4 regions of the Arthrobacter sp. P1_D12 genome follow, and region 4 is predicted to be linked to each of the others. Evidence: riboswitches for the same ligand, from Rfam matches in the RefSeq annotation. Region 4 holds a riboswitch; each other region holds the start of a gene.
The links. Region 4 has a riboswitch for thiamine pyrophosphate ahead of AC1DZV_RS16875 (bifunctional hydroxymethylpyrimidine kinase/phosphomethylpyrimidine kinase). Riboswitches for the same ligand answer to the same signal wherever they lie in the genome.
Positions count from the first base shown of each region.

Region 1 (7,661 bases), on a different contig from region 4:
CTCCTAGGAAGCTGCGCGTCCTCCCACCGAGGGCTGCGGCAGGTAGACCTTGCCGCCCGAGGCGAGGAACTCGTTGCTCTTCGCCCGCATTCCGGCCGCCATCTGCGCCAGGGCCGCCTGCGAATCAGCTGAACCGTATTCGTCCCGGATATCCTGGCTGATCCGCATGGAGCAGAACTTCGGACCACACATCGAACAGAAGTGGGCTGTCTTGGCCGGCTCCGCGGGAAGCGTCTCATCGTGGAAGGCCTCGGCCGTGACCGGGTCCAGGGACAGCGCGAACTGGTCCCGCCAACGGAACTCAAACCGCGCCTTGGACAGCGCATCGTCGCGTTCGTGCGCGCCGGGGTGGCCCTTGGCGAGGTCCGCGGCATGGGCCGCGATCTTGTAAGTGATCACGCCCGTCTTCACATCGTCCTTGTTCGGCAGCCCGAGGTGTTCCTTGGGCGTGACGTAGCAGAGCATGGCGGTGCCGTAGCGGGCGATCTCGGTGGCGCCGATCGCCGAGGTGATGTGGTCGTAGCCCGGTGCGATGTCCGTGACGAGCGGCCCGAGCGTATAGAACGGGGCGCCCTTGCAGAGTTCCTGCTGGCGTTCCACGTTTTCCCGGACGAGGTGGAAGGGCACGTGCCCGGGGCCCTCCACCATGACCTGCACATCGAAGTCCCAGGCCCGCTGGGTGAGTTCGGCCAGGGTGTCCAGTTCGGCGAACTGTGCCGCGTCGTTGGCGTCCGCCGTCGCGCCGGGCCGCAGCCCGTCGCCCAGGGAGAACGCGACGTCGTAGCGTGCGAAGATCTCGCACAGCTCGTCGAAGTGGGTGTAGAGGAAATTCTCCTGATGGTGCGCCAGGCACCAGCCGGCCATGATGGAGCCGCCGCGGGACACGATGCCGGTGACCCGGTTGGCCGTCAGCGGCACGTAGCGCAGCAGCACGCCGGCGTGGATGGTCATGTAGTCCACGCCCTGCTCGCACTGTTCGATCACGGTGTCCCGGAAGATCTCCCAGGTCAAGGCATTGGCCTCGCCGTTGACCTTCTCCAGCGCCTGGTAGATCGGGACCGTTCCGATGGGGACGGGGGAGTTGCGGATGATCCACTCGCGCGTGGTGTGGATGTCGTCCCCGGTGGAGAGGTCCATGACGGTGTCCGCGCCCCATTGCGTGGCCCACTGGAGTTTGTCGACCTCCTCGGCGATGGAGCTGGTCACGGCGGAGTTGCCGATATTGGCGTTGATTTTCACCAGGAACGCCTTGCCGATGATCATCGGCTCGGATTCGGGGTGGTTGACGTTGTTGGGAATGATCGCGCGGCCCGCGGCCACCTCGCTGCGCACCAGCTCCACATCGCAGTTCTCCCGCAGCGCGACGAACCGCATTTCCTGGGTGATCACGCCGTCCCGGGCGTAGCGCATCTGCGTGACGGTCCTGCCCTCAACGGCGCGGCGCGGCACCGGCCGGCCGCCCCGCCACTCGGCCGACGCCGCACCGCGGCGCACCGCCGATTTGCCGTCGTCGAGCAGCTCCCGTTCGCGGCCGGCGTAGGGTTCGGTGTCCGCCCTGGCTTCAATCCAGGGGGTGCGGAACGGCTCGAGGCCGCGGACGGGATCGCTGCCCGGGCCGGCAGTGCGGTAGACCCGGAACGGCGGGTTCCGGACGCCGCCCGGGGAGGGTTCCAGGGCTATCTCGGTCACCGGCACGCGGATGCCGTGCTCCGGGTCCGTGCTGAAGGCCAGCGAGTGGGACTTCAGCGACTGTGTGGGGGCCGGAGGCTGGCTTGGGGCAGACCCGTGCTGGGCAGACCCGTGCTGGGCTGGCCCAGTGGGGGCTGACTCATTGTGGGCAGGGCTGTGCTGTGTCACTTGGGAGTTCACGGAAATACTCACTTCCTTCGCCGGCATTACCCGGACAGGTTCAACGGTCGCAGGCTGCGTCAGCCCGATCTCAGCCCCTGCAGGGGCACCCGTGTGGTCGTAGACGAAGCTACCACGCACCTCCGGCCGGCCGTCGAGTGTGACGCGGGCGGCGGGCCGCGGTGTTAACGTGGCACGGTGACTCTGCCCAAGGCGCTGCCCCGCATCCGGACCGCGACGCCGGAAGATCTCCCGGCGCTGCCGGCTTTCGAGGCCGCAGCAGACGCCGTCCTCATAGAGGAACTGGGGAACCGGCCGCTCCCGGCTCCGCAGTTGACGGCGCCGGTCGAGCCGCTGTTCATACTTGTCGCCGGAACTCCGCCCGTAGGCTTTGCCCGCGTTGACGAACTCGGCGGCCAGGCCCATCTGGAGCAACTCTCCGTGCAGCCGGACTTTGGCAGGCGGGGGATCGGACGGTCCCTGGTGGAGGCGGCCCTCGATGCGGCCCGGGGCCGCGGCTATTCATGGATGACGCTTTGCACCTTCGCCGGCGTCCCGTTCAATGCGCCGTTTTACGCGGGCTGCGGGTTCGAGGAAATCGCCCGGCCCGGGCAGGCGCTGGCTGCCCTGCGGATCCACGAAGCGCAGCTGGGGCTCGATGATCTGGGCCCGCGGATTGCCATGCGGATTAGGCTTTAGGCCATGACCAGCATCATCGAGTTCAGCGGGCCCATCCTCACGGCGGCGAACCAGGTCTGCTACGGGTTGTGGTCGGTGGAGGGCAGGCTGACCTTTCGCCGGCCCGCGGCCGCGCCGGAGCTCGTGCTGGACGGCTGGGTCATGCCCGGTCTCGTGGACGCACACTGCCACATCGGCCTCGGCCCGGGCGGGGACGTTACCGAGGACACCGCGGAATTCCAGGCCCTGGCGGACCGCAACGCCGGGACGCTCCTGGTCCGCGACGCGGGCGCCGTCCACAACACACGCTGGCTCCAGCAACGCGTGGACCTTCCCCGGATCATCCGCTCGGGCCGGCACCTCGCGAGGACCCGGCGCTACCTGCCGGGCCTGGCCGTCGAGGTCGAGCCGGAGGATCTCGTCGAGGCCGTGCGGAAGCAGGCCCGCGCGGGCGACGGCTGGGTCAAGCTCGTGGGGGACTGGATCGACCGCGACGCCGGCGATCTCGCCGCCAGTTTTCCCGCCCGGACGGTCAAGGACGCCGTCCGGGCCGCCCACGATGAGGGGGCCCGCGTCACCGCACACTGCTTCGCCGAAGACACCCTCGATGACATGCTCGACGCCGGGATCGACTGCATCGAGCACGCCACCGGGCTGCTGCCGCGGCACCTGCCGCGCTTCCTCGAACAGGGTGTTCCGATCGTGCCCACCCTGATCAACATCGCCACGTTCCCGGACATCGCCGCCCGGGCGGCGGCCAAGTTCCCCCGCTACGCAGCCCACATGCGCTGGCTGTGGGAGCGCCGGGCAGAGCGGATCCTCGAAGCCCACGAGGCCGGGGTGGCAATCTACGCCGGTACCGACGCCGGCAGCGTGATCAGCCATGGCAGGATCGTGGACGAGATTCAGGCCCTGCACGCCGCCGGCCTTGCCGCCGCTGCCGCCCTCGACTCCGCGAGCTGGTCGGCGCGGACCTGGCTCGGCGCGGAGTCCATCGGTGAAGGGGCAAGTGCTGATGTCCTCGTCACCGCCGAGGATCCGCGGAGCAATCCGGCCACGCTCCGCCAGATCCGGCATATCGTGCTGCGTGGGCTGCCGGTGGACCGGGCGCCAGGCGGTCATGAGGAATAAATTGAAGCTTCAAGTAATTTAGCTTTATATAGAGTCGCCGAAGGCCGGCGGCTAACAAATCCACGGAGCGTTGTCATGACCGCAGAAGCCAGCACCCAAGACCTCCTTCCTGCCGAACTCACCATGGGCACCGTGATGCTCAAGGTCGGCGACATGAAGCTGATGACCGACTACTACCAGCGCGCCCTCGGCCTGGAGACTGTGGCCGAACAGGACGGCGGGCTCTACCTTGGGCGCCAGCAGAAGCCGCTGGTGCATCTGGCGCCTGCCCCGGACCTGTTTCTTCCTTCCCGTGGCGAGGCCGGGCTCTTCCACACCGCCCTCCTCTTCGAGGACCAGCACTCCCTGGCGGCCACCATCGCCACCGCGGCCCAGTACGAGCCCCAGTCCTTCACGGGCAGCGCGGACCACCTCGTCAGCGAGGCGTTCTACTTCAACGACCCCGAAGGCAACGGCATCGAGCTGTACTGGGACCGGCCGCGGGCGGCGTGGTCCTGGGAGGGCAAGAACGTCGTCATGGACAGTCTCGCCCTGCCGCCGCAGCGCTACCTGCAGCAATACCTGACCGAGGAGTCCGTGGCAGGCCAGCGCCAGGCCGCCGCCGGCGTCGGGCACGTCCACCTGCAGGTCGGCGACGTCCAGTCGGCGCATGATTTCTATGTAGGCACGCTCGGCTTCGAAAAGACCGCGGGCTGGCACGGCCAGGCGCTGTTCGTCTCGGCCGGCGGCTACCACCACCACATGGCCATGAACGTATGGAACAGCCGCGGCGCGGGTCCCCGGCGCGACACGCTGGGCCTGGGTGAAGTCCTCATCGAGGTGCCCTCCGGCGACGACGTCGCGGCCCTGGCCGACCGGCTCAAGGTTGCCGGCGTCGAATCCCACCACACCGGCGCCGAGCTGCGCTTCGAGGATCCGTGGCGCAACCGGATCCGCGTCGCCGTGCGCTAGAAGTTCTCCCCAGGCAAGCTGGTCGCTGGGCGTGTCCAGCGCGCACAGCTTTCCGCTGGACATGTCCACTCTTCGCCGGCGGGACCGCTGGGTCCATTGCTCGGGACCGGGACTCCGGAACATGTCCATTGCTCGCCGCCGGGAATGGACGTAGCTGCCATATGTTCATTCCTTGCTGTCAGGACGGGGCATGCCCAGCGGGCCCTGGTCGGTTTCCCCGGGCCAGCGAAGGACATGTCCACTCTTCGCCAGCAGGACAGTGGAACATGCCCAGTGCTCGCAGTCGCGAATGGACATAGCTGCCATATGTCCAGTGCTCAGGGTTAGGGGAGGGCATGTCCACGGGCCGGGTAGGGTTCACCGGGCCAGCGAGGGACATGTCCACTGTTCCCAGGCGGGACTTCGGAACATGCCCAGTGCCCGCAGTCGCGAATGGACATAGCTGCCATATGTCCAGTGCTCAGGGTTAGGGGAGGGCATGTCCAGCGGGCGGGGCGGGGCCATGCTGAAGCGGCTAGGCTGAAGCGACGTCGAAAACAGCGGTCTGCGGACCGCCGAACCCTAAGGACCAGCTGCATGGGATTCACCGAACTCTTTGTGTCCACCCACGAAGAAGCCCTCAAGCGCGCCGGCGCACTGGAAGGCGGCAGCCCGGCCGCCCCGGGCGCCGTCCGCATCCCGGAGATCAGCGACTTCGAGGTGGAGCGGCTGGGGGACCTCGCCGGCGTCGCCGTGCACGCCCCGGGCGCGGACTATGAACTGGCCATGGTCGACGTGGCCAGCGACTCGCTGCTCGGCGTCCCGGCGGCAATGGTCCGCACGCTGGCGGAACTGCTCAGCTATGAAACCGAAGGGGAGGGTGACGTCCTGGAGGATGTCGCCGCCAACTGGGCCGCCGAGGAGGACATGCCCTTCGGTCCGGACGAGGCCCGGGACTACGTCCGCCGGATTGCCGAGCTCGCCGCCGGCGTCGACCCCGCCACCAGGTCCGGCCTCTTCGTCTGGACGTCCTGACCGGCCCTCGAGGCCGCTTCCAGGCCGCGCGGTGGTGCGCCAAGCTCGTGTCAAGTCGAAATCCTGCCGGTGATCTGGCACAATGAACAGGTACTCGATCTGCGTGGCCCCTCTCTCCGCGTCTGGATCTTGTCCTTTAGAACCCCCAAGTACGGCCCGCCCCACGGGTGCAGAACGCCGGGCTCGACCCCGTTTCAGAAACAGGAGTGACCACAAAAGTGGCCGTAAAGATTCGCCTTAAGCGCTTCGGTAAGATGCGCGCACCGTACTACCGCATCGTCGTCATGGACTCACGCTCCAAGCGTGATGGCCGTGCTATCGAAGAGATCGGCAAGTACCACCCGACCGAAGAGCCCTCGTACATCGAGGTCGACACGGACCGTGCCCAGTACTGGCTCGGCGTCGGCGCACAGCCGTCCGAGCAGGTTGCCGCGATCCTGAAGATCACCGGTGACTGGCAGAAGTTCAAGGGTCTCCCGGGCCAGGAGGGAACCTTGAAGACCAAGGCTCCCAAGGCTGCCTTCGTTACCCCGGAAAAGGGTTCCGTGATCATCCCGGAAGCCATCACCAAGAAGGCCAAGAAGGACGAAGCTGCCGAGGCTCCCGCCGACGCCGCCGAAGCAGAGACCACCGAGGCTGAGTAAATTGCTGGCAGAAGCGCTCGAACACCTGGTCCGCGGGATTGTTGACAGCCCCGAGGACGTCAAGGTCAGTGCGAAGAACAACCGCCGCGGGGAAACCCTCGAGGTGCGCGTTCATCAGGACGACCTCGGACGGGTGATCGGCCGGCAGGGCCGGACCGCACGCGCATTGCGCACTGTGGTTGCGGCGCTGGCGGACGGCGAGCCGGTCAGGGTCGACGTCGTCGACACCGACCGCCGCCGGTAACGCTTTCAGCACTACTTGTCTTGAGTCCGGCCCCTTCACCAGATAACGGTGGAGGGGCCGGACTGTTTTCCCGTTATTCCGCACCAGAGAATACAGAATCACCAACCCCGAACAGAGGAACAGATGCAGCTCCAGGTGGCACGAATCGGCAAGCCCCACGGCATCCGCGGCGAAGTGACCGTCCAGGTGCTCACCGACGCGCCCGGCGACCGTTTTGTCCCCGGCACCCAGTTCATCGTGGAACCCGCCTCGGCCGGGCCGCTGACGGTGTTCAGCGCCCGCTGGAACAAGGACATCCTGTTGCTGGCCTTTGACGAGATCGAGACCCGCAACGAGGCCGAGACCCTGCGCGGCGCCAAGCTGTTCATCGAAACTGAAGACATCGGCGCCGAGGACGACGACGAGGGCTGGTACGAGCACGAGCTCGTGGGCCTGGAGGTCCGCGTGGGCGGCAATGTGGTCGGCAAGGTCTCGGCGCTGCACACGCTGCCCGTCCAGGACCTGCTGGTCGTCACCACGGACGACGGCACGGAAGTCCTGATCCCCTTTGTCGAGCAGATTGTGCCCGAGGTTAACGTGGCTGAAAAGTACGTCCTCGTCACCCCGCCGCCCGGACTGTTCGAAGTCAACACGGACGAGGCGCCCGAGGCCCAAAACCCCGATGCCCAAAACCCCGCAGCCCAGGCTCCCGAAGCCCAGGGTGCCGCGGCCCGGAACTCCGAAGACCAGGGCAAAGCGTAGATGAGAATCGACGTCGTCAGCATCTTTCCGGAGTACCTGGCCCCGCTGGAGCTGTCGCTGATCGGCAAGGCCCGCCAGGACGGCCTGCTGGACCTCAAGGTCCATGACCTGCGGGACTTCACCACCGACCGGCACCGCACGGTCGATGACACCCCCTACGGCGGCGGCGCCGGCATGGTCATGAAGCCCGAACCCTGGGCGCAGGCCCTCACCGCCGTGGCCGCCGGGCGGTCCGGGGACGCCGGCGCGCCTGACGACGCCGGCGCGCCTGACGACGGCGGCACCGCAGAGTCTGCCGGCCCGGACGGTGCCGCCAAGCCTGTCCTGATCGTCCCGTCGCCGGCGGGGGAGCGCTTCACCCAGGCCACCGCGCACGAACTGGCGGAGGAAGACCAGCTGGTGTTCGCCTG
Region 1 covers NZ_JBFUAR010000010.1:21,106-28,766, reverse strand. The annotation lists gene AC1DZV_RS09405 (alpha/beta fold hydrolase) at 1-7, shown strand, start outside; gene thiC (phosphomethylpyrimidine synthase ThiC) at 4-1,869, opposite strand; TPP riboswitch at 1,865-1,972, opposite strand; gene AC1DZV_RS09395 (GNAT family N-acetyltransferase) at 2,047-2,547, shown strand; gene AC1DZV_RS09390 (amidohydrolase family protein) at 2,551-3,657, shown strand; gene AC1DZV_RS09385 (VOC family protein) at 3,733-4,608, shown strand; gene AC1DZV_RS09380 (hypothetical protein) at 5,185-5,622, shown strand; gene rpsP (30S ribosomal protein S16) at 5,841-6,266, shown strand; gene AC1DZV_RS09370 (RNA-binding protein) at 6,268-6,510, shown strand; gene rimM (ribosome maturation factor RimM) at 6,634-7,251, shown strand; gene trmD (tRNA (guanosine(37)-N1)-methyltransferase TrmD) at 7,252-7,661, shown strand, end outside.
Region 1: it holds a riboswitch for thiamine pyrophosphate, as region 4 does, so the genes downstream of both, thiC (phosphomethylpyrimidine synthase ThiC) here and AC1DZV_RS16875 (bifunctional hydroxymethylpyrimidine kinase/phosphomethylpyrimidine kinase) in region 4, are expected to answer to the same signal.

Region 2 (7,661 bases), on a different contig from region 4:
CGCAAGCAGACATCCGCGACCCGGATCTCCACGGTGGGATGCTGACGGGCCAGCCGTGCGTCGAAATAGACCATCCCCTCGTCCATCAGGACGCCGCTTTCGACCAGCCGGGTGACCACGCGGCGGTAGACGGGCAGGCTGCCGAAGATCATCGTGGGACCCGAGCCCGGCCAGCGGTTCCAGGCCTGGGTGCGGTAGCTTTCGAATCCGGTCTCAGCCCCGTTCCAGTAGGGGGAATTCGCGCTGAGTGCTATCAGCACGGCCAGCTTGTCGCGGATCCGGTCCATTACCGCCACGCCCTCCTCCGGGGACTCCACAAAGGTGTGGACGTGGAGGCCGCAGGTCAGCTGGTTCCGGACGGTGAGCCCGAAGCGCTGCTGCATGGTCATATAGCGCGGATTCGGCGTCAGGTGGGTGGCTGAGCCTTGGGGCGACGTGGCCAGGGCCGCGACGCGCCCGCCGTGCGCCCGGGCGGCCTGGTCCGCAAGGGACCGGCCACGCCTGAGCTGCCGGAGCAGTTCCGTGTATTCCAGGCACGGATGCGTCTGGGTCTCGATCTGTTCGAGCTTGAGCTCGTAGCTGAAGTCGGCGCCTTCGTGGACCGGTTTCTGTGCCGGGAGAACCCTGGCGGCTTCCTGCTGCGGCGGCACCAGACTCGGCAGCATGAGCTCAGCGAGGGCAAGCAGCATCCCCGATTCGGGGTCCACTATCAGCAGTTCTTCCTCCACGCCGAAGGTGCGCATGAATCTATTGTGCGTCAGGATCCGCCGAAACGCCCCACACCAACGCGGGGCTCAGTCTTGGAAATACTCGATCTTCGCCCCGATGGTGTTCAGCCGCTCGGCCAGGTCCTCATAGCCGCGTTCAATGACATAGATGTTCCGCAGCTCCGAGACGCCACGGGCCGCCAGCATGGCCAGCAGCAGGCAGGCGGCGGGGCGGAGGGCAGGCGGGCAGCCCACCTCGGCCGCCCGCCACTTGCTGGGCCCGTTGACGTAAATGCGGTGCGGATCGAGCAGCTGGACCTGGGCGCCCAGCTTGTTGAGCTCGGTCAGGTAGATGGCCCGGTTCTCGTAGACCCAGTCATGGATCATGGTCTGGCCGTGGGCGTTGGCGGCGATCACCGCGAAGAAGGGCAGGTTGTCGATGTTCAGCCCGGGGAAGGGCATGGGGTGGATCTTGTCCTCCGGCGCCCGCAGCTCCGAAGGCTTGGTGGTGACATCCACCAGGCGGGTGCGGCCGTTGCGGGCAAAGTACTCCCCCGAAACCTCGAGCCGCTGGCCCATCTGCTCGAGCGTGGCGAGTTCGATTTCCATGAACTCGATCGGGACGCGGCGGATGGTGACTTCCGAGTTCGTCACGATGCCGGCGGTGATGAGGCTCATCGCCTCGATGGGGTCCTCGGACGGGAAGTATTCGATGTCAGCGTCGATCGACGGCCGGCCGGTGATCTTCAGCGTCGTGGTGCCAACCCCGGCGATGTCCACGCCGAGCATCTGCAGGTAGAAGCACAGATCCTGCACCATGTAGTTCGGGCTGGCATTGCGGATGATGGTGGTGCCACGGCGGTGGGCTGCGGCCATGATGGCGTTCTCGGTGACGGTGTCGCCGCGTTCGCTGAGCACGAAGGAGCGGTCGTGACCGTCCGACGGCGGCGCCTGCACCGCGTAGAACCCGGACTTCGCCTCCACGCTAAGGCCGAACTGGCGCAGTGCCTGCATGTGCGGCTGCACGGTGCGGGTGCCGAGGTCGCAGCCGCCGGCGTAGGGCAGCCGGTAGGTGTCGGCCTCGTCCAGCAGCGGGCCCAGGAGCATGATGACGCTGCGGGTCCGGCGGGCCGCCTCCACATCCATGGAGGCCAGGTCCAGGACGGCGGGGCGGCGGATCTGGAGGTCGTTCGCGTTGAGCCAGGTGCACTCGACGCCGATGCTGGTCAGCACCTCCACGATCCGGTTGACTTCCTCGATCCGGGCAAGCCGGCGCAGCGTGGTGGTCCCGCGGTTGATGAGGCTGGCGCACAACAGCGCGACGCCGGCATTCTTGCTGCTGTTGACGTCCACCGCGCCGGCGAGGGTGCGGCCGCCCTCGACGCGCAGGTGGGTCATCTGGGGCCGGCCCACCTTGACGATGCTGTGCCCGACGATCGCCTCCAGGCGCTGGATCATCTTCAGGCTCAGGTTCTGCTTGCCCTGTTCCATCCGGGCGATGGCGCTCTGGCTGGTGCCCAGCTCGGCGGCGAGTTGCCCCTGGGTCCAGCCCTTGGCGCCGCGCGCCTCGCGGAGCAGGATGCCTACATGTTCAGCAGTCGGTTGAGTCATGCTCCCGAAAATATCACGCATGATTTATAAACCACGGCAATTCCGGCCGGAATGGCGTCAATCTCACACGGATACCCACGCCATGCGATAACCGGCGGCGCCGGTCTACTGTCGCGTGAGGAAGACGAGGTTCCAGGTGCCCGCGCCGAGGGCCGCGGCGACGGCGGCGGCCGCGATGCCGAGCCCGCCCAGCAGCACCCAGGCATCGAGTCCGCTGAACGTGGAGGGCCGGGCCCAGGTCCGGGCGGCACCGCCGAACCCGCGGGCCTCCATGGTCACCGCGAGCCGCGAGGCGCTCCGGATCGCCTGCACCAGGAGGCCGAAACTCTGGCCCAGCGTGGCGCGGAACCGCTGACAGGGGTTGCCGCTCGAGCCCACGCCGCGGGCCCGCCGGGCCATGCCGATGGTCTGCCATTGCTCGGCCATGATTCCGACGAGCCGCATCGCGGCCAGGGTGCCCAGGACGAACCGGTGCGGCAGTTTCGCGTTCTGGGCCAGGGCGTCGGCCAGGTCCGTGGGGTCGGTGCAGCTCATCAGCAGCACCGCGGGCAATGCGATCGCGAGCCCGCGGAGCATGAAGCCGATCCCCAGCTGCAGGGAACCGGCGCTGACGGACCAGATCCCCGCATCGAGCAGGACTGGTCCGGAATCGGGCGCCAGGATGGCCGTGCTCCAGCCGCCCAGCGCCGCCGCGAGGATCAGCGGCCAGCCGCGCTGCCACAGCAGGGCCACAGTCAGGCCCGCCAGCGGCAGGAGCAGCAGTTCGAACGCCAGCGCCACCGACGCCGACACCCAGTCAATGGAGAGCGCCAGGACCAGGGTGATCAGGGTGACCGCCGTGAACTTGGCGAGCGGGTTGGCCCGGGTCAGCAGCGCATGGTTGCCGCGCAGGCTCAGTGCGTCCCTCACGGCGAAGCTCCCTCCCGCAGCTGAAGATCCGGGCCGGGAGCGTCCGCGGCTGCGGGTTCCCGTGGCCGGAGGCGGAGTTCGGCGCCACCGAGGACGGCGCTGAATTCGGCGTCATGCGTCACGGACACGACGGCGGTGCCGGCGTCGAGGAGCTCGGAGAGGAACGAGGCGAGTTCGGCCCAGGTATTGGCATCCTGGCCGAAGGTGGGCTCGTCCAGGACCAGCACCTGGGGGTGCGCCGCCAGCACCGTGGCTACCGAAAGGCGCCGCTTCTCGCCGCCGGAGAGCGTGTAGGGGTTGGCGTCCACAAGCTCTGTCAGCCGCAGCCGCTCCAGCAGTTCGTCCACGCGGTCTTCGCCGTAGCCGAGGTGGCGCGGGCCGAACATGAGCTCGTCGAGGACCTTGCCGGTGACGAACTGGTGCTCGGGCTCCTGGAAGACGGTTCCGATCCTGGCGATCAGCTGCTGGGCCTTCCACCGGTAGGGATCGGGTCCGGCGCCATCGCGTAAGCGGCCACTGGAGCGACCACTGGAGCGACCACTGGAGTGACCAGTGGCGGGACTGCTCAGCTCCGCCGTGGCCGAGACCGTTCCCGCGACGGGCCGCAGGAGACCGGCCAGCGTCAGCGCCAGGGTGGACTTCCCCGTGCCGTTCTGTCCGGTGATGGTCAGCGCCTCGCCGGCGCGGACCCGGACCGAAACCCCGGACTGGACCGGACGCGGCGCGATGGTGCGGAAGCCGTCGCGCAGCCCGGCCCGCCGCGGCCGCTCGCGGGACACCGCGAGCGCGTCGGCCGCGAGCAGAGTCTGTCCCGCGCCCCGCGCCGGTGTCCGCATCCGCGTCGCCGGGACGTAGCCCGGCACCCAGACGCCCGCACCGGTGAGCATGTCCCGCGCCTCGGCCAGGACCCGGTCCGGCGGTCCGTCAATCAAGACCGCGGAGTCCGTGGCGGACCCTGGCTGGAGCACCACGATCCTGTCCACCAGGTCTTTCCAGACCCCCACCCGGTGCTCCACGACCACCAGCGTGGCGCCCGTCTTGTCCAGGCAGCGGCCGACGGCGTCCCGGACCTCCAGGACGCCCGCGGGGTCGAGGTTGGCGGTCGGCTCGTCGAGCAGGAGCAGCCCTGGCCGCATCGCGAGGATCCCGGCGAGCGCCAGCCGTTGCTTTTGTCCGCCGGAGAGGGCCGCCGTCGGGTGGTCCAGCGGCAGCTGTCCCAGCCCGACGTCGTCGAGGGCCTCGCGCACGCGCGGCCAGATCTCCGCCGCCGGGACGGCGAGGTTCTCCGCCCCGAAGGCGACGTCGTCACCGAGGCGGGAGAGCACCACCTGCGTTTCCGGGTCCTGCTGCACCAGCCCGGCGCGGCCGCGCTGCGCCCGTGGCGCGGCACCGTCGATCAGGAGGCTGCCGGTCTCGTCTGTGTTCTCGGCGTCGCCGGAGTCGCCGGGGTCGCCGGACGCGCCGTCGCCCAGCACACCGGCCAGGGCGTGGAGCAGCGTCGACTTGCCGGCGCCGGAGGGCCCCAGCAGGAGCACGCGCTCCCCCGGCCGGATGTCCAGGTCAAGGCCGCTGACCGCGGGCCTGGTCCGTCCGGCATGCCGCCAGCCCCAGCCGCGGGCCGTGACGGCGGCCGGCCGGACGCCCGGTGAAGATCTCATGATTCTCTGCAGGATTCAGCGACGGGGCTCAGGAAAAGACGGGCTCCGTGGCGGCCTTGCGGGAGGCAAAGGAGCCCAGCACTCCAGTCTTCGCCAGGCCGCGGGTGGCGAGCCAGGCCAGTCCGCCGGCAATCACTGCGCCGGAGATCGTCGTGAAGACGATGTAGGCGAGCTTGTCGCCGGCCTCGTAGGCGATGTTCCAGCCCCACGGCAGGAATGAATCGTTCAGGCCGCAGAAGAGGCCCGCCCCGGCGCCGGCCAGCACGGAGACGGGCAGGTTGAACTTCTTGTAGAGGAAGGCCGCGAAGACCAGTTCGGCGCCGAGGCCCTGCAGGATGCCGGAGATCAGCACCGTGGTGCCGTACTGCGAACCCATGATGAGCTCGCCGGTGGCCGCGACGGTTTCGCAGAAGAGCGCGGCGCCCGGCTTGCGGATGATGAGCATGCCCAGCACCGCCGGGATCATCCAGCCGCCGGCGTAGAGTCCGCTCAACGGCGGGTAGACCGCGTTGACCGGAGTCGAGATCAGGTTCGCGCCCTGGGACCAGGCCCAGAAAATGACGCCGCCGGCAACGGCGATCAACGCGGCCACCACAATGTCCACCACACGCCAGCTGTAGTTGCGCCGGGCGGATGAACGGCTGGCGGAACCATGCTGTGCTGAAATATCTGTCATGTCGTCCTCCTGAGGAACAGGAGGGGAGGGTGCGCCGGCCGGTCTCGGCTTCCGCCGCCCTCCGCGCACCCTGAGAACTCGACTCCCTTGCGCCGGTACTAACCGGATCAGGTTCGAGGGTCTGCGGCTGTCCGCACTCTCAGCGCCCACCAAAGGTTTCCCCGGATTGTTCCGGCGATGCCCGACGGCGGCGCTCCCCTGTCGTAATTATTTTCGCCCTTGTGGACTGGCTCAGTTTACACCCGGACGGCCGGGTTTTCAGTGGTGTGCCGTCACAATCGTGGACCGGACGGCGGAAGTCCCGGCGGCCCGGAAAACCCTCTTGGTAGAGTCGTCGTGCCGGACCCCCGGACCCGCCAGCGGGCGGCCTCGTCACCCACCGGAAAGCTGGAATATTTTGTCGCACACACCGGTCACCCAAGATCCTTTCGGGGAATACGATCCCGACTCCAGTGAGCCGCAGCCGCAGGGTTCCCTGGCGGTGCTCATCGGCCGCGTGCTGGCCGAGATAGAGGCGCTCCAGTTCGCGTCGTTCAGCAAGGATGACGCCCTGGACCTCGGGCTCCTCCTTGTCGAGCTGGGCAGGCAACGCTCGCTGCCCATCGCCGTCGACATCACCAAAGGCGAGCAGGTGCTCTTCCACGCCGCGCTGGACGGCGCCACACCGGACAATGAGCGCTGGATCAACGCCAAGAAGCGCACCGCCATGCGGTACGAGGTCCCGTCCCTGCTGGTGGGCCTCCGGGCCCGCGCCGCCGGCGGAAGGATTGAGGACAACGCCTGGTGGGATCAGTCGGAGTTCGCCGCCCACGGCGGGGCGTTCCCCATCTACGTGCGCGGCACGGGCGCCGTCGCCGTCGCCACCGTCTCCGGCCTGCCCCAGAAGGCGGATCACGAACTCGTGGTCGAGGCCCTGCGGATGGTCCTCACCCCGGAACGCTAGGCTAGGGGAAAACCGTTCCCGTCCCAAGGAGACCGAAGAATGAACATCCTCATCAAGCTGCTCGGCACCGGCGTCAGCCTCCTGGCCGGCTTTGCCGGCACCAAGCTGGTGGACACCATGTGGGAAAAGTCCACGGGCAACAAGCCGCCCAAAGGCCAGGAGGACGACGTTCCCACGACCCTGCGCTCGGCCCTGACGTTCGCCCTGATCTCCGCATCGGTCAGCGCCATCATCCAGGTGCTCGCCAACCGCGGCACCCAGCGCGCGATCACCCGCTTCGCCAAGACCCAGGACGTCGTCTGACCTGACCCGACCAGCCGCGGCGCCCACCGCGGCAGTCGAAGGCCCCGGCCGCGTCCGTCGATGTGCCGGCCGGGTCCGCCGGGCCGTACGGGTCCGCCGGGCCGTACGGGGGCTCAGCGGTCGTCGTCGTCCGCTCCGTGCGTGGCCGCATGCTGGGCGGCCTTCTGGACTACCGCCTCGAGCTCGTCGGAGCTCAGCAGCTCCGGGTGCAGGTGCTTGGTCCGGTAGCCGGCCCGGCCCACCATGTGGGCGGACACGGGCACGGTGAGCAGCTGGAAGAGCCAGGCCACCAGCAGGACGGGCCACACCGACCAGGTGCGCATCTGCAGGCCGAGGGCCGCCAGCAGCAGGAACAGGCCGAGGACCTGCGGTTTGGTGGCCGCGTGCATCCTGCTCATGAGGTCCGGGAAGCGCAGCAGCCCGATGGCGGCCGCGAGGGACATCAGGGCTCCGGTCACCATGAACACGGCGGAGACGGCGTCGATCACTGTGTCAGGATTCACGGACGCCCTCCCGCCTGTCGGCCACGAACCGGGCCACGGTGACCGAACCGACGAAGCCGATCAGGGAAATCGCAACGAGCAGCATCAGGTTGTTCAGGTGCCGGTTGGCGGCCATGTCGATGCACAGGGCCGCGCCGAAGATGGCCAGCAGCACGTCGGCGGCCAGAACCCGGTCCAGCAGCGAGGGCCCCCGCGCGATCCGGACGATCGCCCCCGCGGCGGCCAGGGACAGTACGACGGCGGTCACCGTCAGGACGGTCTGCATCATGCGGCGGTCTCCTGTGTCAGTGCGGAAAGTTCGGCTTTGGTCCCCATGATCCGGATCAGCCCGGCCTCGGTGTCCCGGACCTC
Region 2 covers NZ_JBFUAR010000018.1:135,396-143,056, forward strand. The annotation lists gene AC1DZV_RS14725 (glutamate--cysteine ligase 2) at 1-743, opposite strand, end outside; gene AC1DZV_RS14730 (UDP-N-acetylglucosamine 1-carboxyvinyltransferase) at 795-2,318, opposite strand; gene AC1DZV_RS14735 (energy-coupling factor transporter transmembrane component T family protein) at 2,424-3,227, opposite strand; gene AC1DZV_RS14740 (ABC transporter ATP-binding protein) at 3,224-4,885, opposite strand; gene AC1DZV_RS14745 (ECF transporter S component) at 4,914-5,561, opposite strand; TPP riboswitch at 5,628-5,771, opposite strand; gene AC1DZV_RS14750 (heme-degrading domain-containing protein) at 5,959-6,504, shown strand; gene AC1DZV_RS14755 (DUF4235 domain-containing protein) at 6,544-6,807, shown strand; gene mnhG (monovalent cation/H(+) antiporter subunit G) at 6,921-7,268, opposite strand; gene AC1DZV_RS14765 (MrpF/PhaF family protein) at 7,300-7,578, opposite strand; gene AC1DZV_RS14770 (Na+/H+ antiporter subunit E) at 7,575-7,661, opposite strand, start outside.
Region 2: it holds a riboswitch for thiamine pyrophosphate, as region 4 does, so the genes downstream of both, AC1DZV_RS14745 (ECF transporter S component) here and AC1DZV_RS16875 (bifunctional hydroxymethylpyrimidine kinase/phosphomethylpyrimidine kinase) in region 4, are expected to answer to the same signal.

Region 3 (7,661 bases), on a different contig from region 4:
GTGCGGCTTTTCGTCCGAGATGATGGTCTCTTCGGGCTCGATGGTCTCCGTGCCGGACTCATCGGTCAGAAGCTGGTGCGTGTGCAATTCACTCACAGGGGAGTTTCCTTATTCATTTTGGGCTGCGCTGCTTGCTCAACGGGGCCGGCCATGGCGGCCGTTCCGGAGCACGCTCAGGCGCGCAAGCAATTCCAGTGGAAGCCGATCGCGGGCTATCTAAATGCTGGCACTGGGGACCAGCGGGTGTATCTCAAGATCGCGTAGGGGCGGGCTTGTTGAATTCGAAAATCATGGAAATCAACGACCGGGCATCCATTTCTACCTCTTCAGTCTAGCTGTACAAGGCGCGGATCCTCGACTGGGCGGGTGATTGCGCCTCGGAAGGTGACCGGGAGGGCGGCCGGCAGCGCTGGCTGGCGACGGCGTGGGGACGGCCCGCGGACCGCCAGCGGGCCGTCAGCCCACGAGCTCCAACTGGATTTCCCGCGTGGCGATGTCCGAGGACACCACCCGGACCCGGACTTTGGTGCCCGGTTCCAGCTCGCCGGGGCAGCGTGCGGTCACGGCGGGCTCGGCGATCTGGACGATCCCGGACGGGCCGTTTCCGTTGCCGTTGGTCTTCCCGTTGCCGTTGCTGGTGCCGTTGGTGCCCTTGGCCGGCTTGGGACCGGAGATGACGACAGCGTCGAATTCCTGGCCGATGTGGTTGACGAGCAGCGCCGCCTCAACGGTGTCCAGCGACAGCCGCTCCAGTTTCGCGGCCAGCTGGTCCGAGGTGCCCATGATGGCAGGGAGGGACGGCAGCGCCTCCCGGGCCCAGGCAGGAACTTCGGTGCCGTTGCTCAGGGCCTCGCAGATCACCAGCACGAAGCGGTCGACCAGCCGCCGCAACGGTGCCGTGGAATGGGCGTAGGCGGCGCCAATGGCGGCCTGGACGGCGGCGTTGGGCACTGTGCCGTCGAAGGGTGTGTATCCGGCACCGCGGAAGAGCATCCCGGCCGAATGCACAATGGCCAGCTGCCGGGGGTCCGTCGGGTCAAGGGTCCGCAGGTACTCGCCGTAGCGCATTTCCCCGTCCCAGGGCTTGCCGAGGGCGTGGGTCTGCCGGTGGAAGTGGCGCAGTGACGCCTCGTCCGGGGCGGGCATGGTGCGCAGGATGCCGACTTTGCCCTGGAGCATGAGCGCCGCGGCGGCCATCCCGGTCATGAGTGAAATCTGGGCGTTCCAGTCCTCCACCGGCAGCGGCGGGGCCGCCACGATCCGGTAGCCGCCGTCGGGCAGTTGCTGGATCTCCTGTTCCGGCATGTTCAGGCTCGCGCCGCCGCGCAGGCGTTCCAGTTCCACCCGTTTAATGCCTACTTCTTTCAGCAGCTGCAGCACGGGCGACGCGGTGCCGGCGTCGAGCTCGGCCTGCACGCCCTTGTAGTTGAGCTTCGCGCGGCTGCGGACCTGTGCCCGGCGCACGAGGACCGAGGCGACCTCTGCCGCGGCGTCGAGCTCGAACTCCCAGACGAAAGCAGCGCACAGCTGCCCGGCGAGCAGGCTGCCGGCGGCCTCGCTGATGATCTCCGGATGCAGCGGAATCCGGCCGTCCGGGGTGTAGAAGGTCTGGCCGCGGCGCCGGGTCTCGGCGTCGAGCGCCCCGCCCGGGGCGACAAAAGAGGGGACGTCGGCGATGGCATAGAAGACCTTGTAGCCGCCGTCGCTCCGTTCGATAAAGAGGGCCTGGTCCAAGTCGGTGGACGACGCCGGATCGATGGTCACGAACTCGACATGCGTGAGGTCAAGGTCCGGGAGCTTGTGCTCGGCCACTGCCGCCTCCGCGTCGCGCAGCACAACTTCGGGGAACGGGCCGGGCAGTTCCAGCGTGGTGCGCAACGCCTTGAGGGCCCCGGCAAGCTGGTTCTGCTGCTCGTGGACACTGGGGGTCAGGCGATGATGGGACACGAAAATCAGGGTAGCCCGATTTCCGCTATTAGTCTTGGATGATGAGCGCAACTGCGGACGATCCGGCCCTCTACAACAGCTTCATCGCCGACCTGCTGGGAGTCTTGGCGTACGGCGAGCTTTCCGCCTTCGAACGGCTGTCCTCGAGTGCCCGGTATTCGCCCACGCTGCATGACCGTGCGGTGCTGGGCAGGATGGCGGTGGTCGAGTTCCAGCATTACGAACTCGTCCGAACCCGCCTCGAACACATGGGCTTGGATACGGAGGCCGCCATGCTGCCGTTCCAGCCCTCGGTGGACCACTTCCACGAACGCACGCGCCCGTCGGACTGGTACGAGGCCCTCATGAAGGCCTACGTGATCGACACGGTCGCCGCGGACTTTTACGGCGTCGTGGGCCGGTACGTCGACGCCGCGACCCGTGAGTTGATCGGGCAGGTCCGCTCCACCGGTGAGTCCACGGCCGTGCTGCAGGCCCGCCTCAAGGCGGCCCTGGCCGATGACCCCCGGCTCGCGTCGCGCCTGGCGCTGTGGGCCCGGCGCCTGCTGGGGGAGGTCCTGAACCACGCCCAGCGTGTCAGCGCTGAGCACGCGTTCCTCGGCGGACTGTCGGGGCTGGACGACGCCGGCGCCCGGGCGCTGGTCAACGGCCTGGCGGCCGAACTCGCAGCGAATCACGCGCGCCGGATGACGGAGCTGGGTCTCGCCGGATAGTTTCAGTGCCGGCCGGTATTACGGGCCGGGGACCTGCTTAGGATGCGGCGGCGTCCAGCGCCGCCAGCAAGGCTCCGGCCGCGTGGGCCGGATCAGCGGCGTCGGTGATCGCCCGGACCACGACGATCCGCCGGGCACCGGCATCGACTACCTGCTCCACGTTACTGAGGTCGATCCCGCCGATCGCGAACCACGGCAGCAGGCTTTCGTTGACCTTGCCGGTTCCCTCCGTGTCCGCCCCGCCGATCGCCTGGGCGGCGTAGCGCACCAGATCGAGGCCGACGGCGGCGCGTCCGGGTTTGGTGGGCGTCGCCCACACGGGGCCAACACAGAAGTAATCGAGTCCTTTGCGGCCGGGCGCGGCAGCGATGGCGGCGTCCACCTGCTTCGGGCTGTGGGTGGACAGGCCGATCACGGCATCCTTGCCGAGAAAGCCGCGGGCGGCGTCGAGCGAAATGTCCTTCTGACCGACATGGAACACCGGAGCCCCGGACAGGGAGGCGATGTCCGCCCGGTCATTGACGGCCCACAGACGCCCGTGGCGCTGCGCTGCGGTGTGCAGGACCTCCAGCAGTTCCAGCTCCTCGGAGGCCTCGAGCGACTTGTCGCGCAACTGGATGATGTCCACGCCGCCGGCGAAGGCGGCGTCCACGAAGTCCTCGAAGTCGCCGCGGTCCCTGCGGGCGTCGGTGCAGAGATAGAGGCGGGCGGTGGTGTGGAGAGGGTCCTGGCTCATGGGACCAGCCTAGTTCCTCTAAACTGGGCGCATACCGCGGGAGCCCGCAGCAGCCATGTCGCCGCTGCCCGGCTGAGAGGGCGTCAGAGCCGACCGCTTGACCTGATCCGGCTAGTACCGGCGTAGGGAAGGAATTCTTCATGGGCACACGAGCAGGCCGTGCGGCCGGAGCCGCAAATGACGCCGCCGCCCAGGTTTGTGACACAGGGCCCGGTACCGCAGAGGGAATCATCGCGGGGGATTCGACTGCCGACGTGGCCGTGATCGGCGGCGGGGTGATCGGCCATGGCATCGCGTTCGAGGCCATCCGCTCGGGCCGATCCGTGGTCCTGATCGATGATGCTCCCGGCAGCGGAGCCAGCTGGGCCGCGGCCGGCATGCTGGCCCCCGTCAGTGAACTGCACTACCAGGAGGAGCAGCTCCTGGAACTGATGCTTGAGGCCTCCCGGTTGTGGCCAGGATTCGCTGCGGCTCTCGACGCCGGTGCCGCCGGCGCGGATTCCCCGGCGGGTACCGGCTACTTAACGACGCCGACCCTGGCGGTGGGGGCCGACGCGGCGGACCGGCGCGCGCTCGCGGACTTGAGGGAAGTCCAGCAGGCGTGCGGCCTGGCCGTGGAGCCACTGACAGTGCGCGAGGCACGCACCCGGGAGCCCCTGCTGAGTCCCGGCATCTCGTGTGCCTTCGAGATCCCGGCCGACCACCAGGTGGACCCCCGCCTGCTGATCACCCGGCTCGCGGGCGTGCTCGGTGCGGAAGGCGGCAGCTTCGTCCGGCGGCGCGCGGCAGGCCTGCTGTGGCAGGACGGACAGGTGGCGGGTGTGCGGCTGGCCGGCGGCGGTTCCGTGCGGGCAGCGGAAACCGTGGTCGCCAACGGGCTCGGCGCCGCCGGGCTCGAGGAGCTGCCCGCAGGACTGGCGCTGCCGCTGCGCCCCGTCTACGGCGACATCCTCCGGCTTCGCGTGCCCCCGCATCTGCAGCCGCTGCTCACGGCCACCGTGCGGGGCATGGTGCGCGGCGTCCCGGTGTACATCGTCCCCCGCCAGGACGGCACCGTGGTGATTGGGGCCACCCAGCGCGAGGACGGGCCGTCGGACCCCCACGCGGTTTCGGCCGGCGGCATTTACCAGCTGCTGCGGGATGCCCAGCAGCTGGTGCCCGCGGTCGCCGAGCTGGAGCTGCTGGAAGCCACGGCGCGGGCCCGGCCCGGCACACCGGACAACGCCCCGCTGTTGGGGCGGGTCGCACGACCGGACGGCGGGGACGTCCCGGGGCTCATCATCGCCACGGGATTCTTCCGGCACGGCGTCCTGCTGACCCCCGCCGCTGCAGTCGTGTGCCGGCAACTCATGGACTTCACGCCGGACCCGCGCTGGGCCGGGTTCCGCCCCGACCGTTTTTCCCGCATCCCGGATACGTCCGGGGACAGCCCCAAGAAGGAAGCAGCATGAACATCCGACTCAACGGAACGGAGCAGAGCGTCGCCGACGGCGCCTCCGTCTCCACACTCGTCAGCCAGCTCACGGGCCGGAGCATCGGCCCCGACGGCCGCGCTGCCGACGGGCGGAAGCTCGGTGTCGCCGTGGCCCGCAACGCCGAAGTGGTGCCGCGCAGCCAGTGGCACGCCACGGCGCTCGCCGACGGCGACGACGTCGAACTTGTCACGGCAGTCCAGGGAGGATGACCAGCATGAACGAGACGACGTTCGCAGGAACACAGGCCGTCCCCATGACCGGTGCGGTGGCCGATCCGTTCGTGGTCGACGGCGTAAGGCTCGGCTCCCGCCTCATCATGGGAACCGGCGGTGCGCCGAGCCTGGACGGGCTCGGGGCGGCGCTGGTGGCGTCCGGGACGGAGCTGACCACGGTGGCGATGCGCCGCTATTCGCCGGCGGAGACGGGCTCGCTGTTCCAGCTGCTCGAGGACCATCAGATCCGGGTGCTGCCGAACACGGCAGGCTGCTTCACCGCCAAGGACGCCGTCCTCACCGCCGAACTGGCGCGGGAGGCCCTGGAAACGGACTGGGTCAAGCTCGAAGTCATTGCCGACGAGCACACACTGCTGCCGGACGCCGTCGAACTCGTGGACGCAACCGAACAGCTGGTGGCCCGAGGCTTTAAGGTCTTCGCCTACACGAACGACGACCCCGTGCTTGCCCTCCGGCTCGAAAACCTCGGCGCGACGGCCGTGATGCCGTTGGGCGCCCCGATCGGCACCGGACTGGGCATCCTGAACCCGCACAACATCGAGCTGATCGTCTCGCGCGCGTCCGTGCCCGTGGTGCTGGATGCCGGGATCGGCACGGCTTCGGACGCCGCCCTGGCGATGGAACTCGGCTGCGACGCCGTGCTGTTGGCTACGGCGGTGACCCGTGCGCAGAATCCGGTGCTCATGGGCGAGGCCTTCAAACATGCCGTCATCGCCGGCAGGCTGGCGAAAGCGGCCGGCAGGATCCCGCGGCGGGAACACGCCCTGGCGTCCTCTTCAATGGAAGGCCGGGCCGAGTTCCTCTAACGCCCGCTCGGCCGGCGGGGCTGATCTGGTTGCACCGGCCGGACGTCCTGATCACCATTGCTCTTGATGACGCGCTGGCGCGATCATCCGAAGGCCCGGCCCGGCCCGGCCGGGTCGACGTGCGGCGGGGATGAACCAGGTATGCCGTCGGTCCGCATCCGGATGGTTCGCTGTCCTTGTGGATCAAGTGGTGGTGCGAGTAAGGCAGGGTCCCGTTAGCGCGCTGGAGACACTTTCACGAAGAATGGCGTTGCCACTTCTTTGCTTTTCCAGCTGCCCTTTTCGAGGTCAGGTGCCATCCCTTGCAGCCTCCGCATGGGTATACGCTCGCGGGCAACTTGCCCCCAGATGACGAGCCCTGCCGGATGATTTCTTGGAGGGCGCGGTTCGCGTGCCAGGGGGTGGAGTAGGTGATCTTGGTGCAGCTTGCCATCGGGCGAAACCCTTCTTGAAAGAGTACGCGCGTGGCTCATATCCACACTTGAGCGCCACCTAACAGTTGCGTCCCAGGTTCCACATGATTGTGTCGTTCAAGGCACAACGTATCGCAGCCCTAACTGCGTTGCAATCGTGAGTCTTCGGCCCAAGATTCTCTGAGAAATAGCTGCTGCTCCCAGAGCTCTTATTAACGACCTGTCCCGTTGCCGGGTTCCGGTGGTTCCGGCGCGGAACTACTACGTGATGGGGTGGCCTTCGCACCAGGACGCGGAGAGATTCGGCCGGTGTCCAAGACCTGGCCCTCGCCGCCGAGGACGACGGCGATCAAGTCGGAGTCGCAGCCGATATTGCGCGCGGTGGGGGCGGTGACGCGTCGGCGGGACTAGCCGTGGGCGCCGGGGTCACTCCAGGCGGAAGTATCTGTTCCGGCGGGGTGTCCGGGCGGGGTCGAGGTGGGGTGGCGGGATGAACCAGGGGGTCCCGGTGCGCATCTGGATGCTCCAGTGTTCCTTGTGGATCACGTGGTGGTGATGGGAGCAGAGCAGGGTGCCGTTGCCGGCTCCGGTGGTTCCGCCGCGGGACCAGTAGGCGATGTGGTGGGCCTCGCACCAGGATGCGGGGATCGTGCATTGCGGGAAGGCGCAGCCCTGGTCCCGGGCCGTGATGGCCTTGCGGATATGCGGCGGGAAGACGCGGGAGGCCCGGCCGATGTCCAGGATCTGGCCCTCGCCGCCGAGGACGACCGGGATAATGTCCGCGTCGCAGGCGATTTTGCGGATGGTGCCGGCGGTGACCGGGCCGGTGAACAGCAGCGTCCCGGTGCCGTGTCTGGTTCCCGTGCCGTGCTGTGCGGTGTTGGCAGGGCCGCCTGCTTCGGCGGGAGTCGTCCCGAGCCGGGTGAGCAGGTCCCGGTAATCGATGGTGGCCATGACCTGGGGCCGGAGCCCGCCGGCCGCGGGCAGCCCTCCGGCGGCGAGGGCTGCCTTGCACGCGCCGACCAGGCCGTCGAGCAGCCGTTGGGGCCGGGAGCGGAGGTCCAGGGACGGCAGCGCGGGGTCCTCCCGCGGGGCGGGCTCATCAGCCGCGCAGGGCGCATCCGCCGCCGCGGACCCGTCACCAGGTCCGGTGGCGGTGCTTTCGCCGGTGCGGGGGTTGGTGGCGGTGTTCATCACGGTGATCAGGTGTTCGAACTGGTCCGTGGTGGCGAAGATTTCCAGGTGCTGCAGGCCGTGCCGGGGTTTGCGGAGGAAGGCGCCCTGGAGCTGGCGGAGCAGTTCCTCGGAGGGTTCGGCGCCGTCCTGGTCCAGCGCCTC
Region 3 covers NZ_JBFUAR010000005.1:408,482-416,142, forward strand. The annotation lists gene AC1DZV_RS06380 (DEAD/DEAH box helicase) at 1-96, opposite strand, end outside; gene AC1DZV_RS06385 (RNB domain-containing ribonuclease) at 457-1,947, opposite strand; gene AC1DZV_RS06390 (ferritin-like fold-containing protein) at 1,986-2,660, shown strand; gene thiE (thiamine phosphate synthase) at 2,698-3,396, opposite strand; TPP riboswitch at 3,423-3,543, shown strand; gene thiO (glycine oxidase ThiO) at 3,537-4,847, shown strand; gene thiS (sulfur carrier protein ThiS) at 4,844-5,080, shown strand; gene AC1DZV_RS06410 (thiazole synthase) at 5,086-5,910, shown strand; partial or broken gene AC1DZV_RS06415 (DUF222 domain-containing protein) at 6,750-7,661, opposite strand, start outside.
Region 3: it holds a riboswitch for thiamine pyrophosphate, as region 4 does, so the genes downstream of both, thiO (glycine oxidase ThiO) here and AC1DZV_RS16875 (bifunctional hydroxymethylpyrimidine kinase/phosphomethylpyrimidine kinase) in region 4, are expected to answer to the same signal.

Region 4 (7,661 bases):
GCGGTACCGGCGGGAACGGTGCCGGCAGGCACATCAGTCACGGCAGCGGAAGTCAGGGCCTCAGTCATGCTTCCAGTTTAGGCGCCGGGGGAACCTAGACCAGCACCAGGTCGTCAACATGAACAACTTCGCGGTCATATCCGCGGCCCAGTGCCTTGCCGAGCTCATGGGTGGAGCGGCCCAGCATTTGGGGCAGCTCGGCGGCCGAATAGTTGACCAGCCCGCGGGCAATCACGGTGTTGTCCACGGACACCATCTCCACGGCGTCGCCGGCCTCGAAGTCGCCCTTCACCGCGGCGATTCCGGCCGGCAGAAGCGAGGTGCGGCGGTCGCGGACGGCCTTGACGGCACCGTCGTCGAGCACCAGGGTGCCGCGCACGGATGCCAGATGGGCCAGCCACAGGAGCCGGATCGGCTTGCGCGCCCCGTTGACGGAGAACCATGTGCCCACGTCCTCGCCGGCCAGCGCGGCGGCCGCATTGGCCGTGGATGTTACGAGGGCGTGGATGCCCGAACCAGCGGCGATGCTGGCGGCTTCGACCTTGGTGACCATGCCGCCCGTGCCCACACCGGCCTTTCCGGTGCTGCCGATCGAGACGCCGTCGAGGTCGTGGGGGCCGGACACATGCGGAATCCGCTTGGCGCCATGCGACGGCGGACCGTCGTACAGGGAGTCGACGTCGGACAGCAGCACGAGTGCGTCGGCGCGGACCAGGTGTGCCACCAGGGCCGCGAGGCGGTCGTTGTCGCCAAAGCGGATCTCGTGGGTGGCTACGGTGTCGTTTTCGTTGACCACCGGGACAACGCCGAGGTTCAGCAGCCGGTCCAGCGCGCGGAACGCGTTGGTGTGCTGGCTGCGGCGCATGAAGTCATCGGCGGTCAGCAGCACCTGGCTGACGGTAACCCCGTGCGCGCCGAAGGCGTGGGTGTAGCGGGCCATCAGCAGGCCCTGGCCCACACTGGCGGCGGCCTGCTGGGTGGCGAGGTCGCGGGGGCGCTTCTCGAGGCCGAGCGGGGCGAGGCCGGCGGCGATCGCACCGGAGGACACCAGGATGATCTCCGCGCCCGCGTTGCGCTTGTGCGCCAGGGCGTCGGCGAGCCCGGTCAGGGCCTCTTCGGAGATCCCGCCCTTGATGGAAGTCAGCGAGGACGAGCCGACCTTGACGACGATCCGGCGCGCCCCGGACAGCGCGGTGCGGTCCGGGGCGTTGATGGTCTGGGCACCGATGTTTTGGGCACCGATGTTTTGAGCGCTGAGCGGCTGGGACCCGTGCTCGACGACGGTCTTACTCGTCATCGGCTTCGCCCAGTCCACTCTCCTTGAGCGGCTGCCGCGCGCGGCGGCCGCTGACGGATTCGGTCCAGATGCCGGCCTTGCGTTCGGCTTCGAGCTCGGCGCGGGCGGCGGCCTTGGCGTCGCGGCGTTCCTGCTGTTCGTCGCGCTTCTGGCCACGCGTCGGGCGGTCGCCGATGTCGGCGAAGCGCACGTCGGTGCCGCGGGGCGAGGCGAGCAGCTCGGCGCCGGCCATCATGGTCGGCTCCCAGTCGAAGACGACGCCGTCGTCCTCGCCGATGACCACCATGTCGCCCGGCTTGGCGCCTTGCTTGAACAGTTCATTTTCGACGCCGAGCTTGGCCAGGCGGTCGGCGAGGTAGCCGATCGCCTCCTCGTTGGTGAAGTCTGTCTGCTTGACCCAGCGCACGGGCTTGTCGCCCAGGACGCGGAAGAGCGGCTCGAGGTTCTTTTCCTCGCGGCGGATCGTGAAGCCGGTCTCGTTGACGGCGCGGGGGCGCAGCACGGGGGCGTGTACCTTCGGCGGGGTCGCGGCGACGGCGTCGCGGGCGGCCTGGACGATTTCGGCCATGGCGAAACCGAGCTGGCGGAGGCCTTCGTGGCTCGTCGCCGAGATTTCGAAGACCTTGTAGCCCCTGGATTCGAGCTCCGGGCGGACGAACTCGGCCATGTCCTTGCCGTCCGGCAGGTCAACCTTGTTCAGGGCCACGAGGCGGGGGCGGTGGTTCAGCGGAACGACCTCGCCGTCGGACCCGCTGTAGCTCATGTCCACAGCGTACTTCTCCAGCTCGGCCTCGATGATGGCGAGGTCGGAGAGCGGATCGCGGTCCGATTCGAGCGTGCCGCAGTCCAGCACGTGCACCAGGGCGGCGCACCGCTCGACGTGGCGGAGGAAGTGGTGGCCCAGGCCCTTGCCCTCGCTGGCGCCCTCGATCAGGCCGGGGACGTCGGCGATGGTGAAGCGGACTTCACCGGCCTGGACGACGCCGAGGTTGGGGATGAGGGTGGTGAAGGGATAGTCCGCGATCTTGGGCCGGGCGGCGGACATTGCGGCGATCAGGCTGGACTTGCCGGCCGAAGGGAAGCCGACGAGGGCGATGTCGGCGATGGACTTCAGTTCCAGGACAACGTCGCTGGATTCGCCTTCGATGCCGAGCAGCGCGAAGCCGGGCGCGCGGCGCTTCTGGGAGGACAGGGAGGCGTTGCCGAGGCCGCCGATGCCGCCGGCGGCGGCGATGTATTCGTCGCCTTCGGCCACGAGGTCGGCGATGACGTCGCCGGACTTGGACTTCACTACGGTGCCCACCGGCACCGGAAGGATCAGGGTTTCGCCGTTTTTGCCGCCGCGCCAGTCGCCCATGCCGGGGCCGCCGTTGGTGGCGTGCCGGTGGGGCGCGTGGTGGTAGTCGAGCAGGGTGGTGGTCTGGGGGTCAACGCGGAGGATGACGTCGCCGCCGTTGCCGCCGTTGCCGCCGTCGGGACCGCCGAGGGGCTTGAACTTCTCGCGGTGGACGGAGACACAGCCGTGACCGCCGGTACCGCCGGATACGTGCAGTACTACCCGGTCTACAAAGCTCGCCACGTGGATCTCCTCAGTGCTGTTCCCCGGCCCCCCAAAGGGGCCCAAGATGATTGTAATGCGGTTAAAACACCGGTGGAGCGGACCTAATGGCCCGCCCCACCGATTTAGAACTTATTGTTACTCTGCAGCTGCAGCAGCCACGATGTTCACAACGCGGCGACCACGGCGGGTGCCGAACTCGACAGCACCGGGGGTCAGGGCGAACAGGGTGTCGTCGCCGCCGCGGCCTACGCCGGCGCCCGGGTGGAAGTGGGTGCCGCGCTGGCGGACGATGATCTCGCCTGCGGAAACTACCTGGCCACCGAAGCGCTTGACGCCGAGGTACTGGGCGTTGGAGTCACGACCGTTGCGAGTGGAACTCGCGCCTTTTTTATGTGCCATTTGAAATGCCTGCCTTCAAAAATTCTGGGGAATCTGCTGGAACCTGAACAGTAACGAGGAGTTACTTGATACCGGTGATCTTGACCTTGGTCAGTTCCTGACGGTGGCCCTGACGCTTCTTGTAACCGGTCTTGTTCTTGAACTTCTGGATGACGATCTTCGGACCACGGAGGTCTTCGAGGATCTCAGCCGTAACCGTTACCTTGGCCAGGTCCGCAGCAGCAGACGTGACTTTGTCACCGTCCACCAGGAGCAGTGCGGGCAACTCAAAGGTGCTGCCGGCTCCACCGGGGACGCGGTTCAGGGTAACGAAGTCTCCAACGGAAACCTTCTCTTGGCGGCCGCCTGCGCGGACAATCGCGTACACCACTGGGGAACTCACTTCTCTCGACGTTTATTACTAGATTTGCGTGCGGAACCAGGGGCCAAATTGTTTGGACCGGCTCACGCTGTGCCTCAACGCCGGTGGATTCCCCGGGGGAACCCATGAGCTACCCCCGGAACAAATCCATTTGGAATTCCAAGTGGACTGTTCTCAGGGTCATAACCCAAGTGTTGGCGTAAGCACCGAAGATCTAGAATACGCTAATTTTGCCTTCGGCCGCAAATGAGGCTGGTTCCGGCGGGTAGTCCGTGATAGGCGCCACAGCGTCTTGATGCAAAGTCCCCGCCAATGTTCTTGGCCGGGATCTTGACCATCCTGAGCTGTGTTGCCGCAACGACTTCCGGAACCGTGCCCCACCATCGTACCGGTAGTCCGGACCAGCTCGCGTCAGGCGTACAGCCGCGGCGCGTCGAAGAAGTCCACTTCGTAGCGCGATGACTGCCGGAAGGCCAGGGCCATGGCCTCCCGCTCGCTCTCCGATGCCCGCCCGGCCGCCGTGTCCGTGTACGCGATGGCCTGCCGGGTCGCGGCGGCGAAGTCCTCGTCGGCGTAGGTCCGCAGCCAGCCGGCGTAGGGGTGCTCCCAGGGGGCGCCGCCGGCCAGGAACTCCCGGTGCAGCGTGGAACCGACCTCGGCGTAGAGCCAGAAGCAGGGCAGCGCCGCCGCCACGAGGACGCCATAGCTGCCGGAGACCGAGGCGGCCAGCAGGTGGTCCACATACGCTTTCGTGACCGGGCCCAGGGTGGAGGCCGTGGGGCGGGCGCTAAGCCAGGACCGGTGCAGCTCGGATTCGACTTCCAGGCAGGTCTGCGCCGAACGGGCCCAGAACAACTGCTCGGCCTCGGTGGGGGCAATCGCCGCGGCCCGGGCCAGGACCCGGGAGTAGCCGTTGAGGTAGATGGCGTCCTGGGCGAGGTAGTACGCGAACTCGTGTTCGGGCAAGGTGCCGTCGGCCAGTCCGCGGACGAAGTCGAGGGCGTAGATCGCCTCAAGATCGCCCGCGGCTCCTGCGCGCAGGGCTGCGGCGAACTCCCCCGCCGCAGGACCGTGCCCGGCCGGGCGGTGCTGGCCGCGCTGGCCGTCTTTGAGGGCCTGCCCGCCCTGGAGGTGCTGGAGGTGGTGGAAGTGGTGGACCGGGCCGTTGCCGGTGCCGACGTCCAGGGCCGAGGCTTCTCGGAGCGCGCCCAGCAGCCACGGTTTGACTTCGCGCAGCGCCGCTTCCCAGTCCCCCACCCGGGCCTGCACGGTGGCCATGGCCGAGGACAGGGAGCAGCCGGTGCCGTGGCTGTTGCGCGTCGCGATCCGCTCCCCCGGCACCACCACCGTTTCCTGGCCGAGCAGGCCGCCGGTGTTGACCAGCGCGTCCGGGCAGCCGTCCGCGGCGCCGTTGCCGGCTTCGGCGTCGTGGCCGGCGTCGTGGCCGTCGACGTCGTGGGCATGCCCGTCCCCCGGTCCGCCGCCCTGGAGGTGTCCGCCCTTAACCAGGACAGTGGTGCCGGTCAGGGCGGCCAGCCGCTTGCCCTGCGCCAGGGCCTCGGACCAGTCGGCCGCGACGGGCTCCTTGAGCAGGATGGCGAGTTCGGCGAGGTTGGGCGTGATGAGGTCCGCCAGCGGCAGGAGGCCCTGCAGGGCGGCCTCGGCGGATTCCTGCAGGAGCCGGTCCCCGCTGGTGGCGACCATCACCGGGTCCAGGACCACGACGGCGGGGCGCATCTTTTCCAGCCAGACGCGGACGGCGTCGATCACGGCGGCGTCACCGAGCATGCCGATCTTGACGGCGTCGATGCCGATGTCGTCGCTGATGGCGTCCAGCTGCGCCGTGAGGAACGCCGCCGGGGGAACGTGGACGGCACGCACGCCCTGGGTGTTCTGCGCTGTCAGGGCGGTGATGGCAGCCATGCCGTAGCCGCCGTTCGCCGCGATGCTCTTCAGATCGGCCTGGATTCCGGCCCCGCCGGAGGGATCGGAGCCGGCGATGGCCAGCACACGGGGAATGCGCGGCGGCGTCGGCAGAGACTCGCTGTGCAGAAAATTGGGCGGGAGGAACTCGGACGGATTCGGTCTCGCGGACAAGGCAGACATCCCTTCGCCGGTGCTAACCGGACAGGTTCAACGGGTCTGGATCTCAGCCGGCCCGATGCCCGGCACCCCGTGTCAGTGTTCCAGCCTAGCCGCTGCCACCCTGCGGACCCGTTAACGCACGAGCGGGCCCGGGCCCGGGCGGACGTATGTTACGTCTGCCCTGACCCGGACCCGCAGCCCGACCAGTCGAAATAATGACCGGACGGGGACGTGGTCAGTCGCGGAGGACTACAGCTCCGACGCCGGCACGCCGACGCCGAGGATGATCGGCTCGTTGCCGGCCGGGAGGGACGCAGGCCTGGCCGCAGCGGGAGCCTTGGCCTCGTGGACCGATCCGGCCGCGGCCGGCCGGGTTGCCTCGCGGTGCTCCACGGAGGTTTCGTTGGCTGCACCCTGGGCGCGGCTGGCACTCCGGTTGCGGCGTGCGCGGCGGCCGCGCAGCGTCGTGGTGTCAGCCGTGCGTGACGCCGGCGCCTCCGCAGCGCGGACGGCCGCCGGCGCCTCGGGCGCCGTGGCTTCCGGTGCGGCAACAGCCACTGCCTGACCGGCGGCCTGGCCGGCGGTCTGGTCCGGCTTGCCGGCCTCTGCTTCGCCCAGGTTTGCGAAAGCCTCGGTCAGCAGGTCCAGGGTCAGGGCCGGTGACGGCGCGTCCTCCGCGTGCTCGACGAAGGGCAGGGCCACCTGCTCGCCGCCAAACGTCAGCACCGTTGCGGGGCGGCCGGCTGCCTCGTCGGCGGCTGCGAGCTGCGTGACGGCGTCGACGGCGGCCTGGCGGGCCCCGGCGTCGCTGGCTGCGGCTGCTTCCCCGTCGTGCAGGTGCGCGGCGTGCGCTGCGGCAGCGATGTTGGCCAGCGCGGCCCGGGTGGCCTCGGCCTTGGCGTGGCGTTCGGCCTCGGTGGGTTCGGCGTGGACGGGCGCGGGTGCGGCCGGCGCGGTCTCTCCGCCCTGGCCTCCCCTGCCGCGGCGACGGCTCTTGCGTTCCGGTCGGGCAGCAGGCTGCGCCTCGGTGCGCGGCACATAGTGCTCCGCGGCGACCGTGTTGGCGCGGCGGTGCTCCACCGGCTCGTCGTGGGTGACGATGCCGCGGCCCGCACATGTTTCGCACTGTTCGCCGAAGACTTCCAGCAGCCCGGTGCCCATCCGCTTGCGGGTCATCTGCACGAGGCCCAGCGAGGTCACCTCGGCCACCTGGTGCTTGGTCCGGTCCCGGCCCAGGCACTCCACCATGCGGCGCAGCACGAGGTCGCGGTTGGATTCGAGCACCATGTCGATGAAGTCGATCACGATGATGCCGCCAATGTCGCGCAGGCGCAGCTGCCGGACGACTTCCTCGGCCGCTTCCAGGTTGTTCTTGGTGACGGTTTCCTCGAGGTTGCCGCCAGAGCCGGTGAATTTGCCGGTGTTGACGTCGACCACGGTCATGGCTTCGGTGCGGTCGATCACGAGCGAACCGCCCGAAGGCAGGAAGACCTTCCGGTCCAGGGCCTTGTGGATCTGCTCGTCGATGCGCCAGGCCGCGAAGATGTCCGTGTCCTTGGTCCACTTCTCGAGCCGGCCCACGAGGTCCGGTGCGACGTAGGTGACGTAGGCCTCGATGGTGTCCCAGGCTTCCTCGCCGGAGACGATCAGCTTGGAGAAGTCCTCGTTGAAGACGTCCCGGACCACCTTGATGGTCAGGTCAGGTTCGCCGTAGAGCAGCTCGGGGGCGAGGATCTTGGTGGACGTCGACTGGCTCTCGATGCCTTCCCACTGCGCGCGGAGGCGGTTGATGTCGTGCGTCAGCTCTTCCTCGGAAGCTCCCTCGGCCGCGGTGCGGACAATGACGCCCGCGTCCTCGGGCAGGCGGTCCTTGAGGATCCGCTTGAGGCGGTTGCGTTCGACGTCGGGCAGCTTGCGGGAGATGCCGGTCATGGAACCGCCGGGCACGTACACGAGGT
Region 4 covers NZ_JBFUAR010000023.1:76,520-84,180, reverse strand. The annotation lists gene AC1DZV_RS16900 (glutamate-5-semialdehyde dehydrogenase) at 1-68, opposite strand, end outside; gene proB (glutamate 5-kinase) at 95-1,297, opposite strand; gene obgE (GTPase ObgE) at 1,287-2,876, opposite strand; gene rpmA (50S ribosomal protein L27) at 2,994-3,257, opposite strand; gene rplU (50S ribosomal protein L21) at 3,319-3,627, opposite strand; gene AC1DZV_RS16875 (bifunctional hydroxymethylpyrimidine kinase/phosphomethylpyrimidine kinase) at 4,030-5,724, opposite strand; TPP riboswitch at 5,707-5,804, opposite strand; gene AC1DZV_RS16870 (Rne/Rng family ribonuclease) at 5,953-7,661, opposite strand, start outside.